2 regions of the Streptomyces sp. NPDC045695 genome follow, and region 2 is predicted to be linked to the other one. Evidence: predicted binding sites of a transcription regulator. Region 2 holds the regulator's gene; the other holds the start of a gene.

Region 1 (7,775 bases), on a different contig from region 2:
AGGGCCTTGATGTGGCTGTCGACCGTACGGGTCCCGGACGCGTCGGCCCAGTCCCACACCTCGGCCAGCAGCTGCTCCCGCGAGAGCACCGCCCGGGGGGTCCCGGCCAGGCACACCAGCAGGTCGAACTCGGTCGGCGTCAGGTGCACGTCCTCGGCCTGCACCCGGACCCGGCGCTGCGCGTGGTCGATCTCCAGGTCGCCCAGGCGCAGGGTGGCCCCGCGCGGGGCGTGCGCCGCGATCGTCGCGCGCTCCACCCGCCGCAGCAGTACGTGGACCCGTGCGGCGAGCTCGCGCATCGAGAACGGCTTCGTCATGTAGTCGTCCGCGCCGACCCCGAGACCGACCAGCAGGTCGGTCTCGTCGTCCCGCGCTGTGAGCATCAGCACAGGGACCGGCCGCTGCGCCTGGACCCGGCGGCAGACCTCCAGCCCGTCGAAGCCGGGCAGCATGACGTCCAGGACCAGCAGCTCGGGCAGCCAGCTCTCGGCCGCGGCCACGGCGGCCGGGCCGTCCGGGGCCGTCTGCACCTGGAAGCCCTCGGCGCGCAGGCGGGCCGCGATGGCCTCGGCGATGGTGTGGTCGTCCTCGACGACGAGCACACGCCGCTGGGTGCCGGGTGTCGCTGCGGCGCCGTTGTGAGTGGTGTGCGTCTGTTCCATTTCCGCCCCTGAAGATCCCGCGTGAATGGGGTGCAGCGTAGAGGAGGCACTGGCCTGCGGCTACGTGGGGTGGAGTCACGGCAAATGTGCGGGACCTCTGCAAATGGAAGGGGATGTACCGGGTGTCCCGGGCGGAATCGGGGCTAAATCAAGGCCGCATCGTGATCAGGAGGAGCCGTCCTGGGCCGCCGTGAACGGCGGCAGCGCGTCCAGTACCTTCGTCAGGGTCGGCGGCAGGGACCCCTCGTCACCCGCCACCTCGAAGCCGCCGTGCGCGAACGCGTAGAAGAACCCGTCGTAGATCTTGGGGCCGCCCGTCGAGAGCCGTGGCAGCCGGGCGAAGTCCGCCTCCCGGAGGGCGGTGCGCAGGGCGGCCAGCCCGGCCTCGGACAGCTTTCCGGTGCCCTGCGGCCCCGCCTTGGCGTCCAGCCGGGTCCACGAGCCGTCGCCCTCGACGACGAGCGTGTGCGTCTGGCCGGCGAAGCCGCCGCTGCGGGTGACGCGGACCAGGGTCGCGGCGGGGTCGGGGAGCGGCTCGGCCGACGGGCTCGCGCCGGGGGCGGGGGCCGTGCTCGGACCCGTCGCCGTGGAGGCTGTCGGGGGTGCCTGCGAGGGCGCCTGCGGGGTTGCCTTCGGGGGCGCGCCGTCGCCGTTCCCGGAACCGGTCGGCCCGCATCCCGCCACCAGGACCGCACCGAGCAGCAGCAGGAGCACCGCCGCCACCGACCGGAACGCGCGCACACCCACCTCCGCAGGCACTGGGGTCCAACCCCGAGTATGGAGTGCGCACACCCGTTCCGACAGCTTCCGGAGGCCGACATCACCCGGATCGCCCCCTGGCGACTGCTCCCGCCGCTGCTCGCCGCGGTCCTCGGCCTCTGGGGTCTGGAGCGGGGAGCCAGCATGTGGCGAGACGAGTCCGTCACCTGGCAGGTGGCCCACCGGCCGCTCGGCGGGATCTGGGAGCTGCTGGGCCACGTAGACGCGGTCCACGGGCTGTACTACCTGCTCATGCACGCCGTCTTCCAGACCTGGGACGGCGGCCTGTGGGCCCTGCGGCTGCCCTCCGTCGCCGCCACCGCCCTCGCGGCCGCCGGGGTGGCCGCCGTCGCCCACCGGCTCGCGGGGGAGCGGGCGGCGCTGCTCGCCGGCTCGGCGTACGCGCTGCTCCCGCCCGTACAGATGTACGCCCAGGAGGGGCGCTCGTACGCCCTGGTCGCCGCGGCCGTGGTGTGGGCGACCCACCTGATGCTGCGCGAGCGCTGGGCGGCGTACGCGGCGGTGCTGCTGCTCGGCTGCTGGCTGCACGAGTTCGCCGTGCTGGCCCTGCTCGCCCACGGCTTCACCGCCTGGCGCTCGCGCGGCTGGCGGTGGAGCGCCGCCGCCGTCGTGGCGCTGCTGCTGCCGCTGGCCGTGGCGAGCGCGTGGCAGGCCGAGCAGCAGCTCGGCTGGCTCGGGCGGCCCAGCGGGCAGGACTGGGCGGCGTACGGGGTGCTCGTGGCGGCCGTGCTGCTGCTCGCCCGGGGCGCGTCCGGGGAGCTCGTACGGGTGGCGCTGCCGCTCGCCCTGCTGCCGCCCGGCCTGCTGATGGTGATCTCGCTGGTCCACCCCTGGTACGTCGACCGGTACGTGCTCTACGCGCTGGTCGGGCTCGCCCTGCTGGCCGGGGCCCGGCTGGCGGAGGCCCGCGGGTGGTGGCCGTGGCTGCTGGCCGGCGCGCTGCTGGTGCCGTTCGGCTTCTGGTCGGTGTGGCTGCGTACGCCCGAGAGCCGCAAGGACGACGTCCTCGCGGTGGCCGCCGCCGTCCGGGCATGGGCCGGGCCGGGGGACGCGGTGGTGTTCATGCCGTCGCGGCGGCGCGAGTGGCTGCTGTCCTCGCCGGGGGCGTACGAGGGGCTGCGCGACGTGGCCCTGGACCGCTCCCCGGCGGCTTCGCACAGCCTCCAGGGCACCGAGCTGCCCCCGGACCGGATCCGTGCGGCCCTGCTCGCCGCCCCCCGTGTCATCGCCCTGCTGGACCCGCCGGGGCAGCCCCTGGACCCGTACCCGCGGGAGGCGGTCAAGCGGGACACCCTCGCCGCCCGCTTCGACCTCTGCTCGATCACCGAGGTCCGCGGCGCCCGCGTGGCGGTCTACGCCCCCCGGGGCGCCTGCGGCTAGGCCGCCCGAATCCAGCCTCGCCGGCGTTTGAGGCGCCGGATCCGGGGCGGAGCCCGCGGAACCGACCCGGCGAGGCCGAGTCAGGCCAGGTGGGCGCGGGTTGGGACGGAGGGCCCGGGAGGATGGGGCGGTCCACGTCGCACACACCGGAGGTGCCCAATGACCGCGCCGCAGAACGCCGCGTCCCCGCTGACCGTGCCCGGAGGGCAGCCCGCGCTGCCCGGACCGCTCGTCCGGGCCGACTGGCTGGCCGACCGGCTCGGCGCGCCGGGGCTGGTCCTCTTCGACGCCTCCGTCGGGGCCCACCGCGGCGCCGGTGTGCGCATACCCGGCGCGCGGCCGTTCGACCTCGACGGCGCCCTGTCCGACCACGACGCGCCCGCTCCGCACACCATGCCCGGCGCCGCCGCGTTCACCGAGGCGGTGCGGGCCCTCGGGCTCGACGACTCCGACACCGTCGTCGTCTACGACGGCGCCGGCCTCTACTCCAGCGCCCGCGCCTGGTGGATGCTGCGCGCCATGGGCTTCGACCGCGCCGCCGTCCTCGACGGCGGGCTGCCCGCCTGGACGGCCGCCGGGCTGCCCGTCGAGGCGACCGGCCCCGCCTACGAGGGCCCGCGCGGCTCCTTCAACGCCCGGCCCCGCGCCGGGCTGCTGGTCGACAGCGCCGCCGTCGCCGGCGCCCTGACCGACCCGGCCGCGGCGGTGCTCGACGCCCGCACCCGCGAACGCTTCGCCGGCACCGCCCCCGAACCGCGCCCCGGCCTGCGCGGCGGCCACATGCCGGGCGCGGTCAACCTGCCCTTCGGGGAGCTCCAGCGGCCCGGCGGCCTGATGCGCCCGGCCGCCGAACTGCGCGCGGCCATCGAGGCGGTGGCCGGAGAGCGGCAGCGGCTCTACTTCAGCTGCGGATCCGGCGTGACCGCCTGCGTGCTCGCCCTCGGCGCCGACCTCGCCGGCTACCGGGACCTCGCGGTGTACGACGGCTCCTGGAGCGAGTGGGGCGTGCCGTCGGCGCTCCCCGTGACCACCGGGTGAGGCCGCTCCCGGCCGGCGCGCCCCAGGTCGGCGCGCCCCAGGCCGCCCCTTTCGGCCTGGGGACCAGGACCCGTCGCAGACCGTCGGACCGGTCGTGAGGTCCCTTATGCCCCGCCGCCGCTGACGCCCGGGGCGACGAAGCGCCTGTGCAAGGGGAAGAACTTCGGATCGGGATCGCTCTGCACGCCCAGTTCACCCTTGAGCACGGGGGCCACCCGGGAGGCGATGAACCGGCTGAAGTGCTCCTCGGCCTCCCAGACGTCCATCACGTTGAGGCCGCCGTCGACGAACCACGCGGCGTGCAGGACGCAGCCGTCCGGAGCGTCCTGCTCCCACTGCACCCGTTCACGGACCGTGTCGTAGACGTCCGGTGTGATTTCGGGCCAGGAAAAGGTCATCACGACTGCCATGGAGATCCTTTCGAGCGCCTGCGGCGCGGTAGGCGGACGGCACACGGGCTTCGCCGCCGACGCTAAGCGGCCACCCCCATCCCGGCCCTCGGGGTCACCCATCCGTGCCGACGGGGGCAGCTGTTCGCCCCGGGCGAACGGGTGTTGGGGAACATCGGACGGCGCCTAAGCATTGAGTCGGCATAGCTCAACTTCACTGCCGGAGGGAAGATCATGGCTTCGACGTCCGTAACGCTCACCCTGCCCGTGTTGCCACTCGACGACGAGGTCGTGCTGCCCGGCATGGTCGTTCCGCTGGACCTGTCCGACGCCGAGGTGCGCGCGGCCGTCGAGGCCGCGCAGGCGGCGGCGGGACAGGGCAAGCCCCGCGTGCTGCTGGTGCCGCGCGTCGACGGGACGTACGCCGGGACCGGGGTGCTCGGGACGGTCGAGCAGGTGGGACGGCTCTCCGACGGGGACCCCGGCGCGCTCATCCGCGGCCGCGGGCGCGTCAGGATCGGCGCCGGGACCACCGGTCCGGGCGCCGCCCTCTGGGTCGAGGGCGAGACGGTGGAGGAGCCGGTCCCCGACCCGCTGCCCGGAGTGGTGACCGAGCTCGTCAAGGAGTACAAGGCGCTCGCCACCAGCTGGCTCAAGAAGCGCGGCGCCTGGCAGGTCGTCGACCGGGTCCAGCAGATCGACGGGGTCTCCGCCCTCGCGGACAACTCCGGATACTCGCCGTTCCTGACCGTGGCCCAGAAGGTCGAGCTGCTGGAGACGGCCGACCCGGTCGCCCGCCTCCGCCTCGCCGTCAAGTGGCTCAGCGAGCACCTCGCCGAACAGGACGTCGCCGAGTCCATCGCCAAGGACGTGCAGGACGGCGTCGACAAGCAGCAGCGGGAGTTCCTGCTCCGCCGCCAGCTGGAAGCCGTACGCAAGGAACTGCGCGAACTGGGCGGGGAGAAGGAGGGCGCGGAGTCCGACGACTACCGGGCCCGCGTCGAGGCCGCCGACCTCCCCGAGAAGGTGCGGGAGGCCGCGCTGAAGGAGGTCGAGAAGCTGGAGCGGGCCAGTGACCAGAGCCCGGAGGGCTCCTGGATCCGCACCTGGCTGGACACCGTGCTCGAACTGCCCTGGAACGAGCGCACGCAGGACCAGTACGACATCCAGGGCGCCAGGGCGGTCCTCGACGCCGAGCACGCCGGGCTCGGCGACGTGAAGGACCGCATCACCGAGTACCTCGCCGTCCGCAAGCGGCGCGGCGAGCGCGGCCTCGGCGTCATCGGCGGGCGCCGCGGCGGCGCCGTCCTCGCGCTCGTCGGCCCGCCCGGGGTCGGCAAGACCTCCCTCGGGGAGTCCGTGGCCCACGCCATGGGCCGCAAGTTCGTCCGGGTCGCGCTCGGCGGCGTACGGGACGAGGCCGAGATCCGCGGCCACCGGCGCACGTACGTCGGCGCGCTGCCCGGCCGGATCGTCCGGGCCATCAAGGAGGCCGGGTCGATGAACCCCGTCGTCCTCCTCGACGAGATCGACAAGGTGGGCTCCGACTTCCGCGGCGACCCGGCGGCCGCCCTGCTGGAGGTCCTGGACCCCGCGCAGAACCACACCTTCCGCGACCACTACCTGGAGGTGGAACTCGACCTGAGCGACGTCGTCTTCCTGGCCACGGCCAACGTCCTGGAGGCCATCCCGGAGGCACTGGCCGACCGGATGGAGCTCGTCCGCCTCGACGGGTACACCGAGGACGAGAAGGTGGTCATCGCACGCGACCACCTGCTGCCGCGCCAGTTGGAGCGCGCCGGTCTCGGCTCCGACGAGGTGGTCCTGGAGGAGGACGCCCTGCGCAAGCTGGCCGGGGAGTACACCCGCGAGGCGGGCGTGCGCACCCTGGAACGGTCCCTCGCGCGCCTGCTGCGCAAGGTGGCCGCGCAGCACGAGCTGGGCGAGCGGGAACTGCCCTTCAGCATCGGAGCCGACGACCTGCGCGGGCTCATCGGACGGCCCCACCACGTCCCGGAGTCCGCCCAGGACCCGTCGGAGCGGCGCACCGCCGTCCCCGGCGTGGCCACCGGCCTCGCGGTGACCGGAGCGGGCGGCGACGTCCTCTTCGTTGAGGCCTCGCTGGCCGACCCCGAGACGGGCGCGGCCGGCCTGACCCTCACCGGCCAGCTCGGCGACGTCATGAAGGAGTCGGCGCAGATCGCGCTGAGCTTCCTGCGCTCGCACGGCGCGGAACTGGAGCTCCCCGTCGCCGACCTGAAGGACCGGGGCGTGCACATCCACTTCCCGGCGGGTGCGGTCCCCAAGGACGGCCCGAGCGCCGGCATCACCATGACGACCGCGCTCGCCTCGCTGCTCTCCGGGCGCCAGGTCCGCACGGACGTCGCGATGACCGGCGAGGTCTCGCTGACCGGGCGGGTCCTGCCGATCGGCGGGGTCAAGCAGAAGCTGCTCGCGGCGCACCGGGCCGGGCTGACCACCGTGATCATTCCGAAGCGGAACGAAGCGGACCTGGACGACGTCCCGGCGGAGGTACTGGAGGGGCTGGAGGTGCACCCGGTGACGGACGTGCGCCAGGTGCTGGAACTCGCCCTGGCCGGCGCGGAGGTGCCGGTCACCGTCGCCGCGTAGCTGCCCGCTGCGAAATACTGGCCCCCTCACCCATCGAAGGAGCGGTACGTGCACGGGAGCGAAGACCAGGAGTTCCTTGCCCTGGAGCGGGAGCTGTCCGTCTTCCTCCGGCGGGCCCGGGCCTCCTCCGGCGAGATGGCGCGCGAGCTGCACCCCGAGCTGGAACCCGCCGCCTACGGGCTCCTCGTACGCCTGGAGGCGGCGGGCCGGCAGCGGGCCACCGAGCTCGCCGCCTACTTCGGCGTGGGCAAGGCCACCATGAGCCGCCAGCTGCGGGCCCTGGAGGTCCTCGGCCTGGTGGCCCGCGAGCCGGACCCCGCCGACGGCCGCGCCTTCCTGGTCGGCCTCACGGAGGAAGGCCGCGAACGCTTCCTGCGCGTACGGGGCGCACGGCGCGAGCAGTACATGCGCAAACTCGCCGACTGGGACCGCGGGGAAGTAGCCGAACTGGCCCGCCTGCTGAACCAACTCAACGCCGGCGAGGAGTAACCCGGCCCCACCCGTGGCGCCATGGCCGCTGCGCGCCGGGCCCCCGCCCGGGCGGCGGGGCCGTGGCGCCACGGCCGGTGTCTGCCAGGGTGCCGACCCCGCCCGTGGCGGCGGTGCCGGGTGTGTGCCAGGCCGTCCCCCTACGCGGCCCGTGGCGGCGGGGACGGGTGTGTGGCGGGGTGTCCCCGCAGGGCGCCGAACGCACCGCCGCCGCACCCACCGACCCCTCGCCACGTTCGGCGCCCGGGGAGACACCCCGGCGCGCGCCCGGCACCGCCGCCACCCCCTGCCGACCCCGCCCGAGGGCCCGGCGGCTCAGGCTCACCGGCTCGGCCCGGAACCCACCGGCCCGGCCCGGCGCCACCGGCTCCGCCGGCCCGTGCCCCGCCCGCTCCTCCCCCCCCCG
Region 2 (7,775 bases):
ACCTCGCCGGAGAGGATCTCCTTCGCGAGGCGGTCGCCGATCGCCGTCTGGATCAGGCGGCGCAGCGGCCGGGCGCCGTACGCCGGGTCGTTGCCCTTGTCGGCCAGCCAGGCCAGGGCCTCGGGCGTGACGTCCAGGGTCAGGCGCCGGTCGGCCAGCCGCTTGGCGAGGCGGCCGATCTGGAGCCGGGCGATGCGCGCCAGCTCGTCCTCGCCCAGCGCGGAGAAGACCACGGTGTCGTCCAGCCGGTTGAGGAACTCCGGCTTGAAACTCGCCCGGACCACCTCCAGCACCTGCCGCTTCTTCTCGTCCGCCGGTGTGGACGGATTGATCAGGAACTGGCTGCCCAGGTTCGAGGTCAGGACCAGGATGGTGTTGCGGAAGTCCACCGTCCGGCCCTGGCCGTCCGTGAGGCGGCCGTCGTCCAGGACCTGGAGCAGGACGTCGAAGACCTCGGGGTGGGCCTTCTCGACCTCGTCCAGCAGGATGACGGAGTACGGACGCCTGCGCACCGCCTCGGTCAGCTGGCCGCCCTCCTCGTAGCCGACGTAGCCGGGCGGGGCGCCGACCAGGCGGGCCACGCTGTGCTTCTCGCCGTACTCCGACATGTCGATGCGGACCATGGCCCGCTCGTCGTCGAAGAGGAAGTCGGCGAGGGCCTTGGCCAGCTCCGTCTTGCCCACGCCCGTCGGCCCCAGGAAGAGGAAGGAGCCGGTGGGGCGGTCGGGGTCGGCGATTCCGGCGCGGGTGCGGCGTACGGCGTCGGAGACGGCCCGTACGGCCTCGCTCTGGCCGATCAGACGGCGGCCCAGCTCGTCCTCCATGCGCAGCAGCTTCTGGGTCTCCCCTTCGAGCAGGCGGCCCGCCGGGATGCCGGTCCAGGCGCCCACCACGTCCGCGATGTCGTCGGGGCCGACCTCGTCCTTGACCATGCTGTCCTTGACCGCTCCGGCCTTGGACGCCTCGGCCTCGGCCTCGGTGGCCTCCGCCAGCTCGCGTTCCAGGGCCGGGATCTCCCCGTAGAGCAGCTTGGAGGCGCTGTCGAAGTCGCCGTCTCGCTGGGCCCGCTCCGCCTGCCCGCGCAGGTCGTCGAGGCGCTCCTTGAGCTCGCCGACGCGGTTGAGGGACTGCTTCTCCTTCTCCCAGCGGGCGGTGAGGCCCCGCAGCTCCTCCTCCTTGTCCGCGAGGTCCTTGCGGATCTTGTCGAGGCGTTCGAGCGAGGCCGGGTCGGACTCGTTCTTCAGCGCCAGCTCCTCCATCCGCAGCCGGTCCACCGCGCGCTGGAGCTCGTCGATCTCCAGCGGCGAGGAGTCGATCTCCATCCGCAGGCGGGACGCGGCCTCGTCGACGAGGTCGATGGCCTTGTCGGGCAGGAAGCGGGAGGTGATGTACCGGTCGGAGAGGGTCGCCGCGGCGACCAGCGCACTGTCGTTGATGACGACCTTGTGGTGGGCCTCGTAGCGGCCCTTGAGCCCGCGCAGGATCGCGATGGTGTCCTCGACGGAGGGTTCGGCGACCAGCACCTGCTGGAAGCGCCGCTCCAGCGCCGGGTCCTTCTCGATCCGCTCGCGGTACTCGTCGAGGGTGGTCGCGCCGACCATGCGCAGCTCGCCGCGGGCCAGCATGGGCTTGAGCATGTTGCCCGCGTCCATGGCCGAGTCGCCGCCGGCGCCCGCGCCGACGACGGTGTGCAGCTCGTCGATGAAGGTGATGATCTGGCCGTCGCTCGACTTGATCTCGGCGAGGACGGTCTTCAGCCGCTCCTCGAACTCACCGCGGTACTTGGCGCCCGCGACCATGGCGCCGAGGTCCAGGGAGACGAGCCGCTTGTTCTTCAGGGACTCCGGGACGTCACCCTTGACGATGCGCTGGGCCAGGCCCTCGACGACGGCCGTCTTGCCGACGCCCGGCTCGCCGATGAGCACCGGGTTGTTCTTGGTGCGGCGCGAGAGCACCTGCACGACGCGCCGGATCTCGTGGTCGCGGCCGATGACCGGGTCGAGCTTGCCCTCGCGCGCCGCCGCCGTGAAATCGGTGCCGAACTTCTCCAGGGCCTTGTACTGGCCCTCGGGGTCGGGGGAGGTCACCCGCCGTCCTCCTCGTGCGTTCTCGAATGCGGCCAGCAGCTTCTTCGCCGTCGCGCCCTGGGCGGAAAGGACCTCACCGGCCGGTCCGCCCTTGGCGGCGATGGCGATGAGCAGGTGTTCGGTGGAGAGGTATTCGTCCCCGAGCTCGCCGGCCCGCTCGTCGGCCTCGGCGAGGACGGCGAGCAGCTCCCGGGTGGGCTGCGGGGGCGCGACCGTGGAGCCGGTGACGCTGGGCAGGGCGGCGAGCAGCCGCTCGGCGCCGGCCCGGACGGCGGCCTGGTCGGCGTCGGAGGCCACCAGCAGGTCGATGACGTTCTCGTTGTCCTCGCCCGCGAGGAGGGCCAGCAGCAGGTGCGCGGGGGTCAGGTCGGCGTGGCCGTCCTTGACGGCCCTGCTCGTGGCCGCGTTCAGCGCGTCCCGGCTCTTGTTGGTCAGCTCGGCGTCCACGGCGTTTTCTCCTCTCCAGAGGGTTCGACTTCACTACGACTGAGTCTGACAGAAACAGCGTCTGCAAAGTTGAGTCTATTCCACTCAAGACAGGTGAGGGCACGAGGGAGACGTACGCTTCGGCCATGTCCCAAGACGTACTCAACCCGACGCCCGAGTACCTCGCCTTCTGGCAGGAGCGGCACGTCTGCACGCTGACCACCCCGCGCCCGGACGGCACGCCCCACGTGGTGCCGGTGGGCGTGACGTACGACCCGCAGGCGGGCCTCGCCCGGGTGATCAGCAACAAGCACAGCAAGAAGGTCCGCAACATCCTGGCGGCCCAGGCGGCGCAGCCGGGGGGCGCGCGGGTGGCGGTGTGCCAGATGGAGGGGCGCCGCTGGGCCACGCTGGAGGGGCGCGCGGTGATCCGTACGGACGAGGCGTCGGTCGCCGACGCGGTGGCGCGCTACGCGCAGCGCTACGGGCGCACGCCGTCGCCCAATCCGGACCGGGTCGTCATGGAGATCACCCTGGACCGGGCCATGGGGCGCGCTTGAGCCGTTGAGCCTTCATCTTGTCCGGTTCGACACCTGGACCTTGTCCGGTTCGACACCTGGACGCGGACATCACAACGGCGCCATCGTGGTCAGGTCCACGATGGCGCCGTTGTGTGGGGGTAGCGCCTGAGCGATCTGGGACGACGGGGGAATCGCTTCAGGCACTGCGGGGGGTGGCGGTGGTGATATCGGGTTCGAACAGCTGGTGGTCCCGCTGATCGAGATTGACGAAGACCATTCCGTAGCGCACCTCGCAGCGGACGGGCTGCGGCGCGCCCCGCGGGCGGCGCAGGCACCGGTAGGCACGTACGTCCTCGTCCTCCTCGCGCACGATGACGATCGGTTGGCCGAACAGGGTGACCATCAACGAATCGCCAGGGTGGGGGATGGCCGTGGCGAGATCGATGAACTGCCACCCCGAGCGGTAGGCGGAGGCCATCTCGCGGCGGAAGCCGCGGTCGTCGGGGGTCACGCGGACACCGTCACAGGTGCGTGGGTCCACCCTGTATCGGCACCGCCCAGCTGGCCGCTGGTCCAGCCGGTGTCCGCGTACTTGCCCGCGGGCGCCGTGGTCCAGCCGGTGTCGAACTCGGTGCTCGTCAGGGTCGTGCCCTGACCGCCCCTAGCGCTCCCCGCGTCACTTTCGACGGCGCTGACTGCCCCAAAAACCGCAACGGCGGAGAAACCTATGGCAAGCACCGAGCGAAGCATTCTCTTGAACATGGTCGGCTTCGTCCTCACTTGATGGAATCCTCTCCCCCGCGTGTCAGACGATGGCTCATTCAGGCACGTCAATGCCACAGGGACGATGCATCATGTTCTTGCATGTTCAGGACCCTGGGGGGTGGAGATTTGACACGAAACGGGACAAAGCCGACACATCCTCACCCCGTCACGTCCATGTGCGGTGAGGGAACACGGCTGTACGCCACTGCGCTGAGCACAGGCCGGATCGCCCGGAGCGAGATCCAGAACGCCCCCTGCCTGCTTGAATTCGCCCTTCTGCAGCCCGACCCGGATGACGCGAACCAGCTTCGCCCGGTTCCCCCGTCCGTCGCCCTGGCTCAACGGCTCCATCCGATTGAACGGGAGATCCAGGACCGCCGACGCAGCGCTGTAGATCTCACCGACACTTTCGAGCCTTTCCTGGCCATCAGCGCACAGAGCCCGGCCAACACCCACGCCATCACGGTGCTGGAGGGCTTCGAGCGGATCAACGCCGCGCTGAACCTCGCGACGGCCGAATGCCACACCGAGGTGCTCACCGTCCAGCCGGGCGGCGCACGGCCCTCCGAGGCCCTCACGCAGGCGCTGGAGCGCGACCAGCCGCTGATCGACCGCGGGGTCAGCATACGGACCCTGTACCAGCACACCGCACGGCACAGCCAGGGCACGCTCGCCTACGTGGACCGGATCTCCGCGGGCAAGGTGGAGATCCGCACGCTCGAAGAACTGATAGAGCGCCTGATCATCTTCGACCGCACGGTGGCCTTCATCCCCGTGAGCGACGACCGACGGGTCGCCCTGGAACTGCGCCACCCGGGCCTGGTCGACTACCTCATCAAGGTGTTCGAGCAGCTGTGGCACCGCGCCGTGCCCCTCCAGCAGGAAGTGACCTACCGGCGCACGCCCGGGGGGATCTCCGGCGTGCAGCGCAGCATCGCGCAGCTGCTCATCGAGGGCCACGTCGACGAGGCCATCGCCCGCCGCCTCGGCATGAACGTGCGCACCTGCCGCGCCCACATCGCCAAACTGGCCACCACCCTCGGCAGCGGCAGCCGCGCCCAGCTCGGCTACCTCATCGCCCAGTCCGGCATCCTCACCCGGCCCTGCGACCCGGGGCAGCCCTGCGACCCCGAGGACCTGGACCCGGAAGGCCTCTAGAAACGCCTCAGGCCCCGCCCTGGGAGGGGCGGAGCCTGAGGGTGGACATGAACCACCTGCACGCGTCCTGCGTCAGTCCATCGGCCGCTTGGGGCTCGGCCGCCACACGACCAGGGCACTGCCCGGCTGCGGAGGCTGGTACGGGACCAGGTCGCGCCGGTACGAGGCGTGCACCTGGGCCTCGCGGGCCCGCAGCGTGGCCGCCGCACCGTCCACCGCGGCGGAGAGCTCGGCCACGCGCTGCTGGAGCGCGGCGACCTGGTTCTCCAGCTCGATGATCCGCTTGATGCCCGCCAGGTTGATGCCCTCGTCCTGGGACAGCGCCTGCACCGTACGGAGCAGCTCGATGTCACGGGCCGAATAGCGCCGGCCGCGGCCGGCCGTACGGTCCGGGGAGACCAGGCCGAGGCGGTCGTACTGGCGGAGGGTCTGCGGGTGCAGGCCCGAGAGCTGGGCGGCCACCGAGATCACGTAGACCGGGGTCTCGTCGGTGAGCTGGTACCCATTCCCCAAGCGGGAGGTTCGTCGGCGGCCGTCCATGCTCATGCTCCCTTCGCGGACTCGAACAGGGCGGAGCGCGGGTCGTGCGACTCCGTCGCCTCTCGGTACGTCTCCAGCGCCTCGCGGGCCTTGTCCGACAGCTCGGTCGGGACCTCGACCTCCACCGTGACCAGCAGGTCGCCGCGGGTGCCGTCCTTGCGGACCGCGCCCTTGCCGCGGGCCCGCATGGTGCGGCCGTTGGGCGTGCCCGGGGGCAGCTTCAGCGTCACCGAGGGGCCGTTCAAGGTCGGGACCTTGATGTCGGCGCCCAGCGCCGCCTCCGTGAACGTCACGGGCACGGTCACCGTCAGGTTGTCGTCCTTGCGGCCGAACACCGGGTGGCTGCCGACGTGCACGACGACGTAGAGGTCACCGGCGTGACCGCCGCGCTCGCCCGGCGCGCCCTTGCCGCGCAGCCGGATCCGCTGGCCGTCGTAGACGCCCGCCGGGATCCGGACCTGCATGGTGCGCGAGCTGCGGGCGCGCCCGCTGCCCTTGCAGACCTCGCAGGGGTTCTCCGCGATCAGGCCGCGGCCCTTGCAGTCCGCGCACGGGTCGGTCAGCGAGAAGCCGCCGCCGCTGCCCCGCGAGACCTGCCCGGTGCCGACACAGGTCGGGCACACCCGGGGGGTGCCGTTCTTGTCGCCGGTGCCCGAACAGGCCTTGCAGGGCGCCTGGGAGGACATCCGCAGCGGGACCGTGGCCCCGTCCACCGCCTCCGTGAAGGAGAGGGTGACCTCCGACTCGATGTCCTGGCCGCGGCGCGGCTGGGTGCGGGTGCCCGCACCGGCGCCGGCGCCGCGGTTGAAGAGACCTCCGAAGACATCGCCCAGACCGCCGCCGAAACCGCCGGCCTGGCCGCCCGGCTGGCCCCCGAAGAGGTCACCCAGGTCGAAGTTGAACGAGCCGCCGCCCCCGCCCGGCCCCGGGCGGAAACCGCCGTTGCCGAACAGCGCGCGCGCCTCGTCGTACTCCTTGCGCTTCTTCGCGTCGCCGAGGATGTCGTTCGCCTCGGAGATCTCCTTGAAGCGCTCCTCGGCCGAGGCGTCGCCCTTGTTGGCGTCCGGGTGGAACTCGCGCGCGAGCTTCCGGTACGCCTTCTTGATCTCGGCCTCGGTGGCGTCCTTCGGGACACCGAGGACCTTGTAGTAGTCCTTCTCGACGAAGTCCTTCGTGCTCATCCCCGGTGTCCCTCCTCCCGTGCCTTTACGTGTGGTGCATCAGCCCTTGTCGGGGGCATCCGCGTCCTCCGACGACGACGGCGCTTCGCCTTCCGCGGCCGCCGGGTCGGAGCCTGCGGACTTGGGGGCCGCGCCCGGCTGGGGCTCGGCCACCGCGACCCGTGCGGGACGGATCGTACGCTCGCCGATTCGGTACCCCGGCTGCAGGATCGCCACGCAGGTCGTCTCGGTGACGTCCGGCGCGTACGAGTGCATCAGCGCCTCGTGGATCGTCGGGTCGAAGGGCTCGCCCTCCTTGCCGAACTGCTGCAGGCCCATCTTGGCGGCGACCGTCTCCAGCGATTCGGCCACCGACTTGAAGCCGCCGACCAGCTCGCCGTGATCGCGCGCCCGGCCGATGTCGTCCAGGGTCGGGAGCAGCTCCGTCAGGAGGGACGCGACCGCGATCTCCTTGACGGTGATCCGGTCCCGCTCCACCCGGCGGCGGTAGTTCTGGTACTCCGCCTGGAGCCGCTGGAGGTCCGCGGTGCGCTCGGAGAGCGCCGTACGGGCCTGGTCCAGCTGCGCCAGCAGGGCCGTGTCCTGTGCGGTGTCCCCGGCCGGGGCCGCCCCCTCCGCCGTGTCGGCGGAGTCGGCGGCCTTCGGCTCGGCGTCGTCCTGAGCGGCGTCGGCGGGGACGTCGGGCTTCTCCTCGAAGCCCGGGGTCTCCTCCGACATCAGGCAGCGCCACCCTTCGGCTTCTCGTCGTCGACGATCTCGGCGTCGACGACGTCGTCGTCGGCCTTGGCCTGGCCCGCGTCACCGGCGGCGCCGGCGGCGCCCTGAGCGGCCTGGGCGTCGGCGTAGATGGCCTGGCCGAGCTTCTGGCTGACCGCGGCGAGCTTCTCGGTCGCGGTGCGGATCTCGGCCGTGTCCTCGCCCTTGAGCGTCTCCTTCAGCTCGGAGACGGCCGCCTCGACCTCGGTCTTGACGTCGGCCGGGACCTTGTCCTCGTTGTCCTTGACGAACTTCTCCGTCTGGTAGACGAGCTGCTCGCCCTGGTTGCGGGACTCGGCGGCCTCGCGGCGGCGGTGGTCCTCCTCCGCGTACTGCTCGGC

The links. Region 2 encodes HspR, which represses chaperone genes until heat shock. Its sites were predicted from a motif close to TTGAGNNNNNNNNNCTCAA; they were not measured.
Region 1: lon (endopeptidase La) is a predicted target of HspR. The motif match lies at 4,443-4,461, and genes of this name have one in related genera.

The regions. Positions count from the first base shown of each region.
Region 1 is NZ_JBWKJU010000004.1:50,633-58,407, forward strand. It holds gene AC07DU_RS09155 (response regulator transcription factor) at 1-662, opposite strand, end outside; gene AC07DU_RS09160 (hypothetical protein) at 828-1,403, opposite strand; gene AC07DU_RS09165 (glycosyltransferase family 39 protein) at 1,440-2,822, shown strand; gene AC07DU_RS09170 (sulfurtransferase) at 2,982-3,860, shown strand; gene AC07DU_RS09175 (hypothetical protein) at 3,965-4,270, opposite strand; gene lon (endopeptidase La) at 4,484-6,880, shown strand; gene AC07DU_RS09185 (MarR family winged helix-turn-helix transcriptional regulator) at 6,929-7,369, shown strand.
Region 2 is NZ_JBWKJU010000012.1:202,452-210,226, forward strand. It holds gene clpB (ATP-dependent chaperone ClpB) at 1-2,534, opposite strand, end outside; gene AC07DU_RS21975 (pyridoxamine 5'-phosphate oxidase family protein) at 2,660-3,073, shown strand; gene AC07DU_RS21980 (Rieske (2Fe-2S) protein) at 3,231-3,512, opposite strand; gene AC07DU_RS21985 (helix-turn-helix transcriptional regulator) at 3,899-4,957, shown strand; gene AC07DU_RS21990 (heat shock protein transcriptional repressor HspR) at 5,030-5,497, opposite strand; gene dnaJ (molecular chaperone DnaJ) at 5,500-6,678, opposite strand; gene grpE (nucleotide exchange factor GrpE) at 6,718-7,395, opposite strand; gene dnaK (molecular chaperone DnaK) at 7,395-7,775, opposite strand, start outside.